4 regions of the Streptomyces sp. MMS24-W38 genome follow, and region 1 is predicted to be linked to each of the others. Evidence: riboswitches for the same ligand, from Rfam matches in the RefSeq annotation. Region 1 holds a riboswitch; each other region holds the start of a gene.
What was found. Region 1 has a riboswitch for cobalamin ahead of AC6F7H_RS26300 (FecCD family ABC transporter permease). Riboswitches for the same ligand answer to the same signal wherever they lie in the genome.

Region 1 (3,968 bases):
ACTCCTGGGGCAGTGCGGCCACCCGACGGGCACTTTCACGCGCACTCATGGCGTACAGGTCCTCACCGCCGAGCCGGACCGTACCGGCCGAGGGACGCAGCGCCCGGTAGACACAGCGCAACAGGGTCGATTTCCCGCTGCCGTTGGGCCCGACCAGACCGACCAGCTGCCCCTCGGCCGCCCCCAGCGTGACCTCTTCCACCAGCCGGGCACCCTCGGACTCGACGGTCAGTGCGTCGACGTCGACCCGCATCACATGCCTCCGAAGGTGTAGGAACGGCGGCGCATCAGCAGGACGAAACACGGCACGCCGATGGCCGCGGTCAGGACGCCCACCGGCAGTTCGACCGGTGCGAGCACCACGCGGGACAGGATGTCCACCCAGACCAGCAGGACGGCTCCGGCGAGCGGTGCGACGGCCAGCAGCCGCCGGTGGTCGGCGCCGACGAGCATCCGTACGGCGTGCGGAACCATCAGCCCGACGAAGCCGATCGCCCCACTCACCGCCACCACCGCCCCCGTGACGGCCGCGGAGACCAGGAACAGCTCCTTGCGCAGCCTCCCCGGGTCCACCCCCAGCGCGGCGGCCGTCTCGTCGCCCATGGCCAGGGCGTTCAGACGGCGCGCCGACCACGCGAGGTGGACGAGGCCGCCGAGCACCGCCCCCGCGGCGATCGGAACGGAGGCCCAATCGGCGCCGCCGAGGCTGCCGAGCAGCCACATCATCGCGGAACGAGCCGCCTCACCGCGCTCGGCCGCGAACACCATGAACGTGGTGACGGCCGAGAAACCGTAGAACATCGCGGTGCCCGTCAGAACAAGTCGCAGCGGGCTCAGGCCGCGAGGGGTACGGGCGATCGCGTACACCAGCACCATGGCCACAAGCGCGGAGAGGAACGCCGCCGTGGACAGGGCCCAGACGCCGAGCGCGCCGAAGGCTCCGAAGATGAGCACGGCGTTGGCACCCACGGCCGCACCCGAGGAGATGCCCAGCACGTACGGGTCGGCGAGCGCGTTGCGGACCATGGCCTGCACCGCGACGCCGATGGCCGACAGCCCGGCCCCGACGATCGCGGCCAGCACGGCCCGGGGAAAGCGCAGCTCCCAGACGATGGTGTACGCCGGCACCTGGCCGGGGGTTATGGACCCGCCCGTCGACCCGGCCCACAGATGGTGCAGCACCTCGCCCCAGGAGATCCCCGACGCCCCGATCCCCACCCCGCAGACGAGGGACACGGGCAGAGCGGCGCCCAGGCCGATCAGGAGAAGGGGCAGTGGAACGCGCCGGGGGGACGCGACCCCGGCTCCGGTACGGGGCGTGTGCGCGGGCTTGGCAGGTTCGGTTTCGAGGGTGGTGGCCACGGGCGGGTCGCTTTCGCCTCAGGCCGTGCCCCTGCGCAACAGAAGGAGCGGCCCCGGGCGCGGGGCGCCCTGCGCAGCACCTCTTCGCAGTCCACGGCGATTGACAGGAGCCTTCGCACCGCGGGTGATCGGGCTTGCGGGACCTCGGACGGGCTCCGCCTACCGTTGCGGGTCAGCGCCGGAATTCGACCGGACTTCCCCCGCGGGGCACGTGCAGCTTAGCCTGCCCACCAGGACACCCCCGCCGGTGGTGGCGGAGATCACCTTCCGCCGGGGTGGCCTGGAACTCTCACCGGACTTCTGTATCTGTCCTGGTCAACGGCCTGGCGGTGGGGAGTGCCGCTACAGGATCCCCGGCAGGGTCGAGCTGGTTCCGCGGTGCCGGGGTGCGCAGGACGTCGAACTCGTTGCCCTCGGGGTCGGCCGTGACCACCCAGCTCCGGTCTGAGCCCTGGCCCACGCCCACCTTGGCGGCGCCGAGGCCGAGCAGCCTGGTCACCTCGTCCTCGGTGCTGCCGTCGATCGGGCTGACGTCGAGGTGCAACCGGTTCTTCACGGTCTTGCCCTCGGGCACCCGGATGAACAGCGGGGTGGGCGGCATCTGGCGGGCGCGAACATCCTGGACGGTCGGCGCCCAGGAGCCGATCCCGACCTCGCCCTCGCTCCGGTCGATCACCTCGAAGTCCAGGACCTCGCACCAGAAGGCCGCGAGCCTCTCCGGATCGTGGCAGTCAACGGCCGGCTCGGTGAACCTACTTGTCATGACTCTCCCAGTCGGTGCTGTCGTCTGTTCACGACCGCTCAGGCTGGCCAAGAGGTGAGCGCGGCGTCTGGTCGCAGCCATTCGTCGAGGGCTGCTGCCAACCGGGAAGCAGCAGCCTGACGACTCCCCGAACGCTCTGTCCCACGGCCCGGCCAGGCGATAGAGTCCGGATGTGCGTTGATCTTCCGGGCGGCGGCCATGTGCAGCCGCAGACGGTGCCGGGCGCCTCCCGTACCAGGGGCCGCCCCAGCAGGCATACCCGTCATCACCTCACCGGAGATCCACCCCATGACTGCTCAGCAGCCTCTCGCCCACGACGCGTTCGTCGAACTCGCCGCCGCTGATCCAGCAGTCGTCGGCCTCGTCCTCAAAGGTTCCCGAGCCCACGACGGCATGATCACAGCACACTCCGACCACGACCTTTACGTGGTCATCGCCGATGACGCCACGACCGATCTCACCCGGTTCACGGGCCACCGCACCGCCCTGCTCGACCTCGTCATCGTCTCCCTCACCGAGTTCCGTGCAGCCGGGATGCCCGGTTCTGAACGCTACGGCCTCGCCCGTGCCCAGGTCCTGCTCGACCGGCTCGACGGAGGCATCGCCCGAATCCTCGCCGACAAGGCTCGGCTGCGTGCCGATGAGGCGTTCCAGGACTCCAGCGGCTGGCTCGACGCCTATGCCAACTCTCTCTACCGCTCCGTCAAGAACCACCGGGACGGCCAGGTTCTCGCCGCTCGCCTCGATGCCGCCGACAGCACTCGGTTTCTGCTGGAGCTGCTCTTCGCTCTCGACCGTCGCCCCCGCCCCTACAACAAGTACCTGGAGTGGGAGCTCGCCCGACACCCACTGCCGGGCTGGGACAGTGACATGCTGCTCCGTGCCGTGGACCGCGTCTCGGCGACAGGCGACGTACCCCTGCAGCGGCACCTGTTCACCCTGGTCGAGGCGGCGGCCCGAGAGGCCGGACACGGCGAGGTGCTGGACGCGTGGGGCGAGGACCTTGAGCTCATGCGACCGCGATAAAGGAACGAAGAGACTCCCTGCCGAGGTAGGTGTGTTCCGCCCGTGGCTCAGGCACGGGGAGTCCGGCAGGTCGAGCGTGAGCTGGAGCTGGAGGCGGGCGCGTGGGAACACATGGTGGAACTCGATCCTGGCTCCGCTGCTCGTCGGCTGGTCGCTGAGGGCGATGGGCGCCCGGGACCGGCTCATCCCCCGCGCCCCTGCGCGTCCGCCGGTCGGGCGCCGAGGGCGCGGGAGATGCCGCGCGCGGCCGTGCGGACCACGGGGAGGTGGGACCGGGCGGCGGCGTCAGGTCGAGGACCGCTCACAGGTCGAGGACGAGGCGGGGCAGGCGGCCCGGGAGACGCAGATCATCATGGTGTCGTTCGCGGCCTGCTCGTCGGGGGTGAGGAGGGAGTCGCGGTGGTCCACGGTGCCCTCGAGCACCGGCGTCTCGCAGGTACCACAGGTGCCCTCGCGGCATGAGGACAGCACCTGCACACCCGCCTGCTCGACGGCCTCCAGCACCGAGACACCGGGCGGCACCGTCACGGTGCGGCCGCTGCCGGCCAGCTCGACCTCGAACTCCTCCTCCGTGGCGGCAGGTTGCAGGTTCTGGGGGGCGAACCGCTCGGTGTGCAGGGCGGCGTGCGGCCCGGCCGACGTCGCCGGGCGGCAGGAACCACAGTCGGTGATCCCGGATGCCCGCGCCCGGACCCCGCTCTCGGGTCCGGGCGCGGGCCCGTCGCCGGGCCGTGTCGGGCCGGGAGTCGCGGCCGGGGGTCGCGGCCGGTTCAGGAGACGGCGCCGGCCGTCCCGCCGCCGCCGGTGGCGACGCCAC
Region 2 (3,968 bases), 710 kb from region 1:
CGACGGCGAGGTCCGCGCCGTCGAGCAGCGCGGGCAGTTCGGCCGCCACGTCCACGCGGGTCGGGTTGCCGATCCGGTAGGAGACGCCGGTGGCGGCGCGGGCCGCCAGCAGATCCGTGTCGGCGGTCGACAACAACAACACTGTGCTCATGCGGGCGCTCCCGGTGGAATGAAAGGCAGTCCTTGCGGCGCGCCCGACTCGATGAGCCGCCAGAGCGCGTCCGTGTCCGCGTGCTGTTCGATCAGGTCGCCGAGCCGGTCGAGCTGCTCCTCGCGCAGCGCGGCGAACGAGGTGTCGGGGGCCGGCACGAAACGGCGACCCGCGGCGGCGGCCACCTCGCGCAGGAAGGCCCGGCGGAAACCGTCCGACTCCAGCGAGCCGTGCCAGTGCGTGCCCCAGGTCTGGCCGACCCGGCAGCCGTCCAGGCTGTGTCCACTGTCGTCAGAGATGAACGCCGTGCCTCCCTGTACGTCGGCGACCCCGTGATGGATCTCGTACCCCTCGACGGGCTCCCCGAGGGCTTGTCCGACGGGACGGGTCAGCGTCTTCTCCCGCGCGAACCGCACCCGCACGGGCAGCAGTCCGAGCCCGTCGACGTGCCCGGCGCGGCTTTCGACCTCGTCCTCGATGTGCTCGCCGAGGATCTGGTAGCCCCCGCAGATCCCCAGTACGGGCCGACCCTCGGCAGCCCGCCGTTTCAGGGCGTCCGCCAGCCCCCGCTCGCGCAGCCACTGAAGGGCCCGCACGGTTCCGCGGGTCCCCGGCAGGACGACGAGGTCGGCGTCTGCCAGTTCCTCGGGCCGGTCCACGAACCGCACGACGACGCCCGGTTCGGCGGCCAGCGCGTCCACGTCCGTGAAGTTGGACATCAGCGGCACCGCGCACACGGCGACCCGCAGCACGTCCTCACCGACCGGCGGGGCGACGGCCGACTCCCGCACGGCGCCGCGCAGGGACACGGCCAGCCCGTCCTCCTCGTCGATGCCGAGCCCGTGCCGGAAGGGCAGTACGCCGTACGTGTGCCGCCCGGTCAGGCCGTGCAGCATGTCGAGGCCCGGCTCCAGCAGCGTCACGTCGCCCCGGAACTTGTTCACCAGGAACCCGGCGACCAGCGCCTGGTCCTCGGGGGAGAGCAGGGCGACGGTGCCGAAGAAGGAGGCGAAGACCCCGCCGCGGTCGATGTCGCCGACGACGAGGACGGGGAGCCCGGCGTTCCTGGCGATCCCCATGTTCACGATGTCGGTGCGCCGCAGGTTGATCTCGGCCGGGCTCCCGGCCCCCTCACAGACCACCGCGTCATACGTGCCCCGCAACTGTGCGAGGCAGTCCAGCACCGTGCCCAGCAACTGCTGTTGCCGTCCGCCGTGGTAGCCGCGCGCGCTCAGCTCGCCGACCGGCTTGCCCAGCAGCACCACCTGGCTGCTCCGCTCGCCGCCCGGCTTGAGCAGCACGGGGTTCATCAGTGCGGTCGGCTCGACCCGGCAGGCCTGGGCCTGCATGGCCTGCGCCCGCCCGATCTCGGCGCCCTCGCGCGTCACGAACGAGTTCAGCGACATGTTCTGCGCCTTGAACGGCGCGACCTTGACGCCCTGCCGTACCAGCCACCGGCAGATCCCGGCGGTCACGACGCTCTTGCCGGCGTCCGAGGTGGTACCGGCGACCAGCAGCCCCCCACCACTCATGACCTGCGCCCCTTCCCGACGATCCGCGCGGCGACGATCCGCGCGGCGGCACCGACGCCGAGCGCCAGCCAGCCGACGCGCCGCGAGAGCCGTACCGCCCTTTCGATGTCCGCCACGGCCACGGGACGGCCGGCGCCGCCCAGGACGGGCCGGTGTTCGACCCGCCCGGCGTAGGACAGCGTTCCGCCGAGCCGCACGCCGAGCGCGCCCGCGAAGGACGCCTCCACGGGGCCGGCGTTGGGGCTGGGGTGCTTCGCGGCATCCGCACGCCACGCCCGGACGGCGCCCCGCGGGTCCGGCCCGGCGACCGCGGCGAGTACGGCGGTCAGCCGCGCCCCGGGCCACCCGGTGACGTCGTCGAGGCGGGCGGAGGCCCAGCCGTAGCGCCGGTACCGGGGGGACTTGTGGCCGACCATGGCGTCCAGGGTGTTGACGGCCCGGAACCCGAGCAGTCCCGGCACCCCGGCGACGGCGCCCCACACCAGGGCGCCCACCACGGCGTCGGAGGTGTTCTCGGCGACGGACTCCACCACCGCGCGGGCGATCCCGTCGGCGTCCAGCGCCTGCGGGTCCCGCCCGCACAGGTGCGGCAGCCGCGCCCGCGCCGCATCGAGGTCCCCGGCCTGAAGGGCCTGCCCGATGGTGCGGGCCTCGGCCGCCAGCGACGTCCCGCCGACGACGGCCCAGGTGGCGGCGCCGGTCAGGGCGACCGAGGCGGCGGGGGAGGACCGTACGCACCGGGTGGCAAGGCTCCCCAGGGCGACGGCCCCGCCGACGCAGACGGCGGTGTGCAACGCGCCCCGGCCGCGGTCGTCCCGCCACAGCATCCGTTCCACGGCAGCCGCGGCCCGCCCGAAAGCGGCGACCGGATGTCCCTGGCGGGGATCGCCGAGGAGCAGGTCGCCGAGGAGGCCGGCGGCGGCGCCGTACGCGAACTCGCGATCGGCACCCATGGGTTCAGCCGGTGGGGGATCCGGTGGAAACGTCCGCCCCGAGCCGGGGTGGGGCGTCGCTGGTCGACCTCGACGGGCAGCCGGGCATGGCGATATGTCCTCACTCAGGGTGTCCGCGCCCTGGTTCGACGAGACCGGCGGTGAGAGTTCCTGGCTCCCGGGGTGTTCACCCCGGTGACAGTGGCGGGACCGCGCCGGACTTCCACCGGCTTCCTCTCCTGCCGCCGCATTGGCATCGGGCAGTCCACCACGGTCCGGAAGAACCGTCAACCTGCCTTTGACCTGCGAGGCTGAAGTGTGCTGAGGCCCACAGAGGGGTTCCGGTGGGGGAACGCGAACGGGCGGTGCGGGGCGCGAAGCCCCGCACCGCCCGTCGGACGGAGACGGCTCTGATCAGGCCGTGATCAGGTCAGGATCAGGCCATGATCAGATAGATCCCGTACGCCACTGCCGCCGTGCAGGCCGCGAAGCAGGCGTAGGCGCCGGTGACCGCCAGGGCCGCGGACCGGCCCTGGGCCGCGGCCCGCTCGTGGCGGGACAGGCCGACGATGCCGAGGGTGAACAGGGCCACCAGGGCCACGGTGACCACGAGGCTGACGCCGAAGACGGAACCGAGGGCCGCCCAGTCGATCTTCATGGTGCTCTTCTTCCTTCGTACCGGGGCGCGGTCAGACGGTGGTCTTGGCGGCCGGGTCGGTGGCGGCCGGGGCCGGGATGGTGGCCGAGAGGTCTTCGGCCGGGCTGCCGGCCGGGGGCGGGGTCACCGCGGCCATGGCGGCGGTCACCACGCCGGCCGGCTCCTCGGCGGTGGCGGCCGAACCGTCGGCGGCATCGTGGTCGTTGACGTTGGTGTGGTCGACGACCTCCCGCCGGGAGATCTTCCAGATCGCCGCGCTGGAGGCGACCAGGAAGACGGCGACGACGGCGGTGCCCCAGCTGCCGGCCCGGCAGACCAGCTCGGCGATGGCCCCGACCAGGGCCGCCGCCGGCAGCGTCAGGCCCCAGGCGACGAACATCCGGGTGGCCGTCGACCAGCGGACGACACCGCCCGTGCGGCCCAGGCCCGCACCCATCACGGCACCGGAGACCGAGTGCGTGGTGGAGAGGGAGAAACCGAGGTGGGAGGAGGCCAGGATGACCGTCGCGGCGCTGGTCTGGGCGGCGAAGCCCTGCTGCGGCTGGAGGTCCGTCAGGCCCTTGCCCATCGTGCGGATGATGCGCCAGCCGCCGAGGTAGGTGCCGAGCGCGATGGCGACGCCCGCGGACACGATGACCCACAGGGGCGGGTCGGAGTCCGGGGCGAGGGTGCCGCCGGCGACCAGGGCCAGGGTG
Region 3 (3,968 bases), 4.9 Mb from region 1:
CGCCCCGGTCACGCAGAAGCCCAGCGGCACCCGGTAGGCACGCCACAGTCGCCGGCCCGGCACCCTGGCCGGGCCCAGCAGCACCGTGAGCGCGGTCAGCAGCACCAGGGCCGCTCCCGGCCAGGGCGGCAGCGAGATCGCCAGCACGGTGAGCCCCAGCCCGAGCACGGCCTTGTCCACGGGATGACGGCGGCGCCAGCGACTGCTGTGCGCCGCCGCGTCGATCGGCAGCACGGGGGATCAGCCCCCGGGACCCGCGGGGGCCGCGTCCTCGGCGTCCGCCTCGGTGCCGACCCCTCGCGCCCGTTCCGCCCCCTGCCGGCGCCCCCGCCGCAGCCCGAAGTAGTACGCGAGCACGCCCGCGCCGATCGCCGCCTGGAGGGCGAACAGCGCCGACTCGATCTCCCCGGACGGCGGTTCGTACAGCGGCGAGAACCACGGCTCGTAATCCGGGTCGATCTCGGTGATCGCTGTCTCCGCCTCCGCGTCGGCGCCCGCGAACGGCTCCTCCTTGTGGTCGCCGAGCCCAAGGGCCAGCGGCACCACGGCGAGCACGGCCACCAGAAGCAGCAACAGGGAGTTGATCTTCGCGTCACGGCTCATCGGGCCACCGCCTCGCCCGCGCCCGCCGACTTCTTCCCGATCCCGGCCACCAGCACCCCGAGCCGGGTCAGTTCGCCCTTGCTGGACTGCACCAGCATGCGCATCACCAGCACCGTCAGCAGCCCCTCGCTCACCGCGAGCGGGATCTGCGTGACGGCGAAGATGGAGCCGAACTTGCCGAGCGCGCCCAGGAATCCGCTGCCCGGGTCGGGGAAGGCGAGCGCCAACTGCACACTCGTCACGCAGTACGTCGACAGGTCGGCGACGAACGCTCCGCAGAACACCGCGGCCATCAGCGGCGCCCCGTACCGCCGCGCCAGCCGGTAGACCCCGTACCCCGCCCACGGCCCGACGACCGCCATCGAGAAGACGTTGGCGCCGAGCGTGGTCAGCCCGCCGTGGGCGAGCAACAGGGCCTGGAACAGCAGGGTGATGGTGCCCAGCACCGCCATGACCGGCGGCCGGAACAGGATGGCGCCCAGCCCGGTGCCGGTGGGATGGGAGCAACTCCCGGTCACCGAGGGAAGTTTCAGTGCGGACAGAACGAAGGTGAACGCTCCCGACGCCCCCAGCAGCAGCGTGCTCTCGGGATGTTCCCTGACCTCACGGGTGAGCGACCGGGCTCCGTGGACGACGAACGGCGCCGACGCGACGCCCCAGGCGACCGCGTGCGCCGGCGGTAGAAAACCCTCGGCTATGTGCATGGCTCAGCAGACCCTCTCCAGCACCTCGTGGATGGTTGACGCGCCTTGGCCGGTCTCCTGGCTGACGGGTACCACCGCCCGTGCTCCGCCTTCCCGGGTCCGAGGTGGACCCAGTGGCTGCCTTTCGGTCCTGTCGAGGGGACAGGGCCTGGGGCCGGAGCCGGACTTCCCGATCACAGTGGCGAGGGCCGCACCGGCATCACACCGGATTTCCCGTTCACCAAGGCGAGGCGACACTAGACCCCGTCCCGGCCCGCTGACAAGCAGTCCCCGGGGGCGCGCGGACGGCGCTCCGCGGCTCGCGCCCCGCGGACCCGGCCCGCCGAAGCGCGGGAATGAGGGGAGGGGGTCCTGGGCAGAACTCTGCTGCAACTAATATGCAACAACGAGATCCGGGCAGCAAAGGTGTGAGACTCGATGACGACCCGACGAATAAAGGGTGCCGCCCTCGCGGCGACCATGGCCGCCGCGGTCGCCGCGTGCTCGGCGCCCGGCGGCGGCACGGACGGCGCCGCGGGCGGCGGGTCCGCCGACTCCGTGGTGATCGGGGTCGGCTCCGAGCCGGACACCTTGAGCCCGCTCCTCGGCTACGGCAAGGACGGCAACTCCAAGATCTTCGACGGGCTGCTCGCCCGGGACGCCGACCTGGAACTCGAGCCCGCCCTCGCGAAGGCGCTCCCCGAGGTCGCCGACGACGGCCGCACCTACACCTACACCCTGCGCCCCGGCGTGAAGTTCAGCGACGGCGAATCCCTCACCGCCGAAGACGTCGTCTACACGTACGAAACGGTCCTCGACGACAAGACCAACAACACCGCCAAGAGCGAACTCGACGCCGTCAAGGAGGTCCGGGCGGACGGCGACGACAAGGTCGTCTTCACCCTCAAGTACCCCTACGCCGCCTTCCCGGCCCGCACCGTCCTGCCCATCGTCCCCGAGCACGTCGCCGGCGAGCAGGACCCCAACACCGGCGCCTTCAACACCGAGCCGATCGGCACCGGACCGTACGTCCTCACCGGCTGGAGCAAGGGCGAGAAGCTCACCTTCAAGGCCAACCCGGACTACTGGGGCGGCGCCCCGAAGGTGAAGAAGCTCACCATGGCGATCATCGCCGACGACGACGTCCGCGCCACCCGGCTGCGCTCCGGCGACCTCGACGGCGCGACCCTCCCGCCCAACCTCGCCGCCACCTTCAAGAACGACGACGCCCGCAAGACGTACCAGGCCACCACCTACGACTTCCGCGCCGTCACCCTCCCCACCGGGAACAAGATCACCGGCGACACCACGATCCGCCGCGCCCTCGACCTCGCCGTGGACCGCCAGGCCATGGTCGACAAGATCCTCGCCGGCGCCGGCCGCCCCGCCTACGGGCCGCTGCCCCTCGACGACCCCTGGTACGCCAAGGACATCGAACGCCCCCGGGACCTCGCCGAGGCCAAGAAGATCCTCGACCGCGACGGCTGGAAGGCCGGCCAGGACGGCATCCGCGCCAAGGACGGCGCCCGCGCCGCCTTCACCCTCTTCTACCCCTCCGGCGACAAGGTCCGCCAGGACCACGCCCTCGCCTACGCCTCCGACGCCAAGAAGGCAGGCATCGACGTCAAGGTCGAGGGCGCCACCTGGGAGGTCATCGAACCCCGGATGGGCAAGGACGCCGTCCTCGCCGGCTTCGGCAGCACCGGCGACCCCGACTTCGGCCTCTACACCCTGCTGCACTCCTCCCTCGCCGGCGACGGCTTCAACAACATGCCCCACTACGACAACCCCGCCGTCGACGAGGCCCTGGAAACCGGCCGCCGCACCCAGAACCCCGACGACCGCAAGGCCGCCTACGACGACCTCCAGCGCGAACTCGTCAAGAACCCCGGCTACACCTTCCTCACCCACATCGACCACCTCTACGTCCTCGACGACCACTGGGGCGACCTCACCACCCAGGTCGAACCGCACGAGCACGGCTTCGCCAGCGGCCCCTGGTGGAACGCCGAGGACTGGCAGCCCGAGAAGTGAAGACCCTGCCCTGGGCGGCGATGGGACACCTCGTGGCACGGCGGACCCTGCTCGCCGTGCCCGTCCTCCTCGTCGTCACCTTCGGCGCGTTCGCCCTCGCCGCCGCCTCCCCGTTCGACCCCGTCAAGGCCTACGCCGGAACCGCCGCCCTCGGCGCCGACCAGGAGACCCTGGACCGGCTCCGCGCCAATCTCGGCGTGGACCAGCCCTTCGCCGTCCGCTGGTGGGAGTGGCTGACCTCCGCGCTCACCGGCGACCTCGGCCACTCCAGCGTGATGCGGCAGCCGGTGGCCGAGGCGATCGGCGAACGGCTGGTCTGGTCGACCCTGCTGTGCACCGTCGCGTTCGCCGTCGCCGTCCTCCTCGGCACCCTGCTCGGCGTCCTCGCCGCCCGCCGCCCCGGCTCGCTCGTAGACCGCACGGTCACCTCCCTCGCCTACTCCCTGGAAGCCGCGCCGGTCTTCTGGATCGCCCTGCTCGCCGTCTGGCTGTTCGCCCTCCACCTCGACGTCCTCCCGGCCGGCGGCCTCACCGACACCGGCAGCGAACACGTCACCGCCGCACAGGTCACAAGCCACCTGATCCTGCCCGCCGGCGTCCTCGCCGTCTCCCAGCTGCCCTGGTTCACCCTCTACGTCCGCCAGGGCG
Region 4 (3,968 bases), 4.1 Mb from region 1:
ACCTGTACACGGCGTACACCTTCGTGGCCGTACCGGCGGCGATCTACGCGGCCGGCGCGGCAGGCTTCTTCGCGGTGCCGTACACGGTCCTCGTGTACCCACTGATCTTCACCTTCCTGCCCCGGCTGTGGTCGGTTTCGCACAAGCACGGCTATGTGACGACGTCCGACTTCGTGCGCGGGCGGTTCGGCTCCAAGGGGCTGTCGCTGGCGGTGGCGCTCACCGGCATCCTGGCGACGATGCCGTACATCGCGCTCCAACTGGTCGGCATCCAGGCGGTGCTGGACGTGATGGGGGTCGGCGGCGGGGAGAGCACCCACTGGTTCGTCAAGGACCTGCCGCTGCTGATCGCCTTCGGTGTGCTGGCGGCGTACACGTACTCGTCGGGTCTGCGGGCCCCCGCGCTGATCGCGTTCGTGAAGGACACGCTGATCTATCTCGTGATCGCGGTGGCGATCATCTACATCCCGATCAAGTTGGGCGGCTTCGACGCCGTCTTCGCCAAGGCGAGCGAGGCGTACAGCGAGACCAACCCGGCCACGGGCGCGCCGCGCGGTTCGCTGGTGCCGGGCGAGGCGGGGCAGTGGACTTACGCCACGCTGGCGTTGGGCTCGGCGCTCGCGCTGTTCATGTACCCGCACTCGATCACCGCGACGCTGTCCTCGCGCAGCCGTGAGGTGATCCGCCGCAACACCACGCTCCTGCCGCTGTACTCACTGATGCTGGGCCTGCTGGCGCTGCTCGGTTTCATGGCGATCGCGGCCGGGGTCGATGTCAGCAACGGGCAGCTGGCGATCCCGCAGTTGTTCGAGAACATGTTCCCGGACTGGTTCGCCGGTGTGGCCTTCGCGGCGATCGGCATCGGTGCGCTGGTGCCGGCAGCGATCATGTCGATCGCGGCCGCGAACCTGTTCACCCGCAACATCTACAAGGACTTCCTCAAGCCCGACGCGACACCGGCGCAGGAGACCAAGGTCTCCAAGGTGGTCTCGCTGCTGGTGAAGGTGGGTGCGCTGGTCTTCGTTCTCACCATGGACAAGACGGTCGCCATCAACTTCCAGCTGCTCGGCGGCATCTGGATCCTGCAGACCTTCCCCGCCCTGGTGGGCGGCCTGTTCACCCGCTGGTTCCACCGCTGGGCGCTGCTCGGCGGCTGGGCGGTCGGCATGATCTACGGCACGGTCGCGGCGTACGGGGTGGCCTCGCCGACGCAGAAGCACTTCGGCGGTTCGTCGGACGCGATCCCGGGCATCGGCGAGATCGGCTACATCGGTCTCACCGCGTTCGTGCTCAACGCCCTGGTGACGATCGCCCTGACGTTCGCCCTGAGGGCGGCCAAGGCCCCCGAGGGCATCGACGAGACCCGGCCGCAGGACTACACGGCGGACGCGGGCGACCCGGGTGTCAGCACGGAGCTGCCCCTGGACACGGCGGAGAGCAAGCACTGACGCCGTACAGGCGCGCTCGGGCAGCGTGCCGCCGGAGAAAAATCGGCGGCCCGCTGCCCCGCTCGTCGGGCACACTCGCACCATGGACACCATGATCCGGCCGGTGCAGCCCGACGAGTACAAGACGCTGGGTGAGATCACCGCGCAGGCCTATCTGGAGGACGGTCTGCTCGACTTCGGGGAGAACGACCCGTACCTCGGTGAGCTCAGGGACGTCGCCAAGCGGGCCGCCGCCGCCGAGGTGCTGGTCGCCGTGAACGGCGGCCAGGTGATCGGTGGAGTGACGTTCGTTCCGGACGGCGGGCCCATGGCCGACCTGGCCGGGCCCGGCGAGGCCGAGATCCGGATGCTCGTGGTCGCCCGTGCGGCCCGGGGCCGCGGAGTGGGGGAGGCCCTCGTCCGCACCTGTGTCGACCGGGCGCGGGCCGCGCAGGGGTGTGTGGGGGTCGTGCTGTCGACCCAGCGGATGATGCACTCCGCCCACCGCATCTACGAACGTCTCGGCTTCGCCCGCACCCCCGAGCGGGACTGGAACCCGGTTCCGCACCTGGACGACATCAACCTTCTCTCCTACACGTTGGCGTTCTGACCCCACCGCGACACAAGATATGGGTCCGCTGGCGGCACACGGCACAAGATGTATGCTCATACTTGCTGTCGCCGCAGGGGAATCCGGTGTGAATCCGGAACTGTCCCGCAACGGTGTACTTGTGCGTGTCCGCGTTTTCTGCGTTTTCCGCGTTTTCCGCGTTCCCGCACGGGCTTCAGTCCGAGGACCTGCCGACAGTGCGCCCGGCCGTCCGGTCCGGGTGCCTGACGTCCGGGCCTCGTGGAATGGGCCGGTGGACGCGAGGTGCGTGCGCGCGCCCGTGTGCTGCCCCCTGCCCTCGACGAGGCCCCGTGCCGAGCGAGGGAGAGCCCCACGTGACCATCGCGCCAGCCGATCCGGCTTCAGCGGTCGACGTGACCGACATGAGCGACGTGAGCGACGGCCCCGGTGCCGCGCTGCTGCGGACCCTGACCGAGCTGACCGCCGACCTCCAGGGCGCCGACCCCGGCCGGGTCGCCGCCGCCGCGCTGCGCGGCCGGTCCGCCCATGCGGACGAGACCGAGCTGCGGGAGCTGGCCACCGAGGCGGCGGCCGGGCTCATCTCCGAGGACCCCGCCTACTCCCGGCTCGCCGCACGACTGCTGACGCTCGGCATCCGTGCCGAGGCCGCCTCGCAGGGTGTCACGTCGTTCACCTCCTCGATCTCGACGGGACACCGCGAGGGCCTCGTCGCGGACCGGACCGCCGAGTTCGTCGTGCTGCACGCGGCCCGTCTCGACGCGCTGATCGACCCCGGCGCGGACGATCGTTTCGGCTACTTCGGCCTGCGCACCCTGCACAGCCGCTATCTGCTGCGGCATCCGGTCACCCGCAAGGTCGTCGAGACACCGCAGCACTTCCTGCTGCGGGTCGCCGCCGGTCTCGCCGAGAACGGCGCCCCCCGCTCGGTGGACGAAGTCGCCGCGCTGTACGGCCTGATGAGCCGCCTGGAGTACCTTCCCTCCTCCCCCACCCTGTTCAACTCCGGTACCCGACACCCCCAGATGTCGTCCTGCTACCTCCTCGACTCCCCCAAGGACGAGCTGGACTCCCTCTACGACCGCTACCACCAGGTGGCCCGCCTCTCCAAGCACGCCGGCGGCATCGGCCTGTCCTACTCCCGCGTCCGCTCGCGCGGTTCGCTGATCCGAGGCACCAACGGGCACTCAGGCGGCATCGTCCCGTTCCTGAAGACCCTGGACTCCTCGGTCGCCGCCGTGAACCAGGGCGGCCGGCGCAAGGGCGCGGCGGCTGTCTACCTGGAGACCTGGCACCCGGACGTCGAGGAGTTCCTGGAGCTGCGCGACAACACCGGTGAGGACGCCCGCCGCACGCACAACCTGAACCTCGCACACTGGGTGCCGGACGAGTTCATGCGCCGGGTCAGCGCCGACGCGCCGTGGTCGCTGTTCTCCCCGTCCGACGTCCCGGACCTGGTCGACCTGTGGGGCGAGGAGTTCGACGCGGCCTACCGGGCGGCCGAGGCTGCGGGTCTGGCGACGAAGACGCTCCCCGCGCGAGAGCTGTACGGGCGCATGATGCGCACCCTCGCCCAGACCGGCAACGGCTGGATGACCTTCAAGGACGCCGCCAACCGCACCGCCAACCAGACCGCCGAGCCGGGCCACGTCGTCCACTCGTCCAACCTGTGCACGGAGATCCTCGAGGTCACCAGTGACGGGGAGACGGCGGTCTGCAACCTGGGGTCGGTCAACCTCGGCGCGTTCGTCGACCGGGCGAACGGCGCCCTCGACTGGGAGCGGCTGGACACCACCGTCCGCACCGCCGTCACCTTCCTGGACCGGGTCGTCGACATCAACTTCTACCCGACCGAGCAGGCGCGCCGTTCCAACGCCCGCTGGCGCCCGGTGGGGCTGGGCGTGATGGGCCTCCAGGACGTCTTCTTCCAGCTCCGACTGCCCTTCGACTCC

Region 2: another riboswitch for cobalamin. It lies ahead of AC6F7H_RS23050 (cobalamin biosynthesis protein); the one in region 1 lies ahead of AC6F7H_RS26300 (FecCD family ABC transporter permease).
Region 3: another riboswitch for cobalamin. It lies ahead of AC6F7H_RS03700 (energy-coupling factor ABC transporter permease); the one in region 1 lies ahead of AC6F7H_RS26300 (FecCD family ABC transporter permease).
Region 4: another riboswitch for cobalamin. It lies ahead of AC6F7H_RS07210 (ribonucleoside-diphosphate reductase subunit alpha); the one in region 1 lies ahead of AC6F7H_RS26300 (FecCD family ABC transporter permease).

What each region holds. Positions count from the first base shown of each region.
Region 1 is NZ_JCBCPP010000001.1:5,997,847-6,001,814, reverse strand. Features, by position in the region: gene AC6F7H_RS26305 (ABC transporter ATP-binding protein) at 1-253, opposite strand, end outside; gene AC6F7H_RS26300 (FecCD family ABC transporter permease) at 253-1,362, opposite strand; cobalamin riboswitch at 1,465-1,585, opposite strand; gene AC6F7H_RS26295 (VOC family protein) at 1,652-2,125, opposite strand; gene AC6F7H_RS26290 (hypothetical protein) at 2,414-3,151, shown strand; partial or broken gene AC6F7H_RS26285 (2Fe-2S iron-sulfur cluster-binding protein) at 3,453-3,781, opposite strand; gene AC6F7H_RS26280 (alpha/beta hydrolase) at 3,922-3,968, opposite strand, start outside.
Region 2 is NZ_JCBCPP010000001.1:5,290,619-5,294,586, forward strand. Features, by position in the region: gene cobN (cobaltochelatase subunit CobN) at 1-151, opposite strand, end outside; gene AC6F7H_RS23045 (cobyric acid synthase) at 148-1,683, opposite strand; gene AC6F7H_RS23050 (cobalamin biosynthesis protein) at 1,680-2,636, opposite strand; cobalamin riboswitch at 2,762-2,900, opposite strand; gene AC6F7H_RS23055 (hypothetical protein) at 3,052-3,273, opposite strand; gene AC6F7H_RS23060 (inorganic phosphate transporter) at 3,305-3,968, opposite strand, start outside.
Region 3 is NZ_JCBCPP010000001.1:1,070,507-1,074,474, reverse strand. Features, by position in the region: gene cbiQ (cobalt ECF transporter T component CbiQ) at 1-234, opposite strand, end outside; gene AC6F7H_RS03705 (energy-coupling factor ABC transporter substrate-binding protein) at 241-603, opposite strand; gene AC6F7H_RS03700 (energy-coupling factor ABC transporter permease) at 600-1,307, opposite strand; cobalamin riboswitch at 1,338-1,547, opposite strand; gene AC6F7H_RS03695 (ABC transporter substrate-binding protein) at 1,725-3,320, shown strand; gene AC6F7H_RS03690 (ABC transporter permease) at 3,341-3,968, shown strand, end outside.
Region 4 is NZ_JCBCPP010000001.1:1,874,695-1,878,662, forward strand. Features, by position in the region: gene mctP (monocarboxylate uptake permease MctP) at 1-1,448, shown strand, start outside; gene AC6F7H_RS07205 (GNAT family N-acetyltransferase) at 1,531-2,037, shown strand; cobalamin riboswitch at 2,053-2,247, shown strand; gene AC6F7H_RS07210 (ribonucleoside-diphosphate reductase subunit alpha) at 2,373-3,968, shown strand, end outside.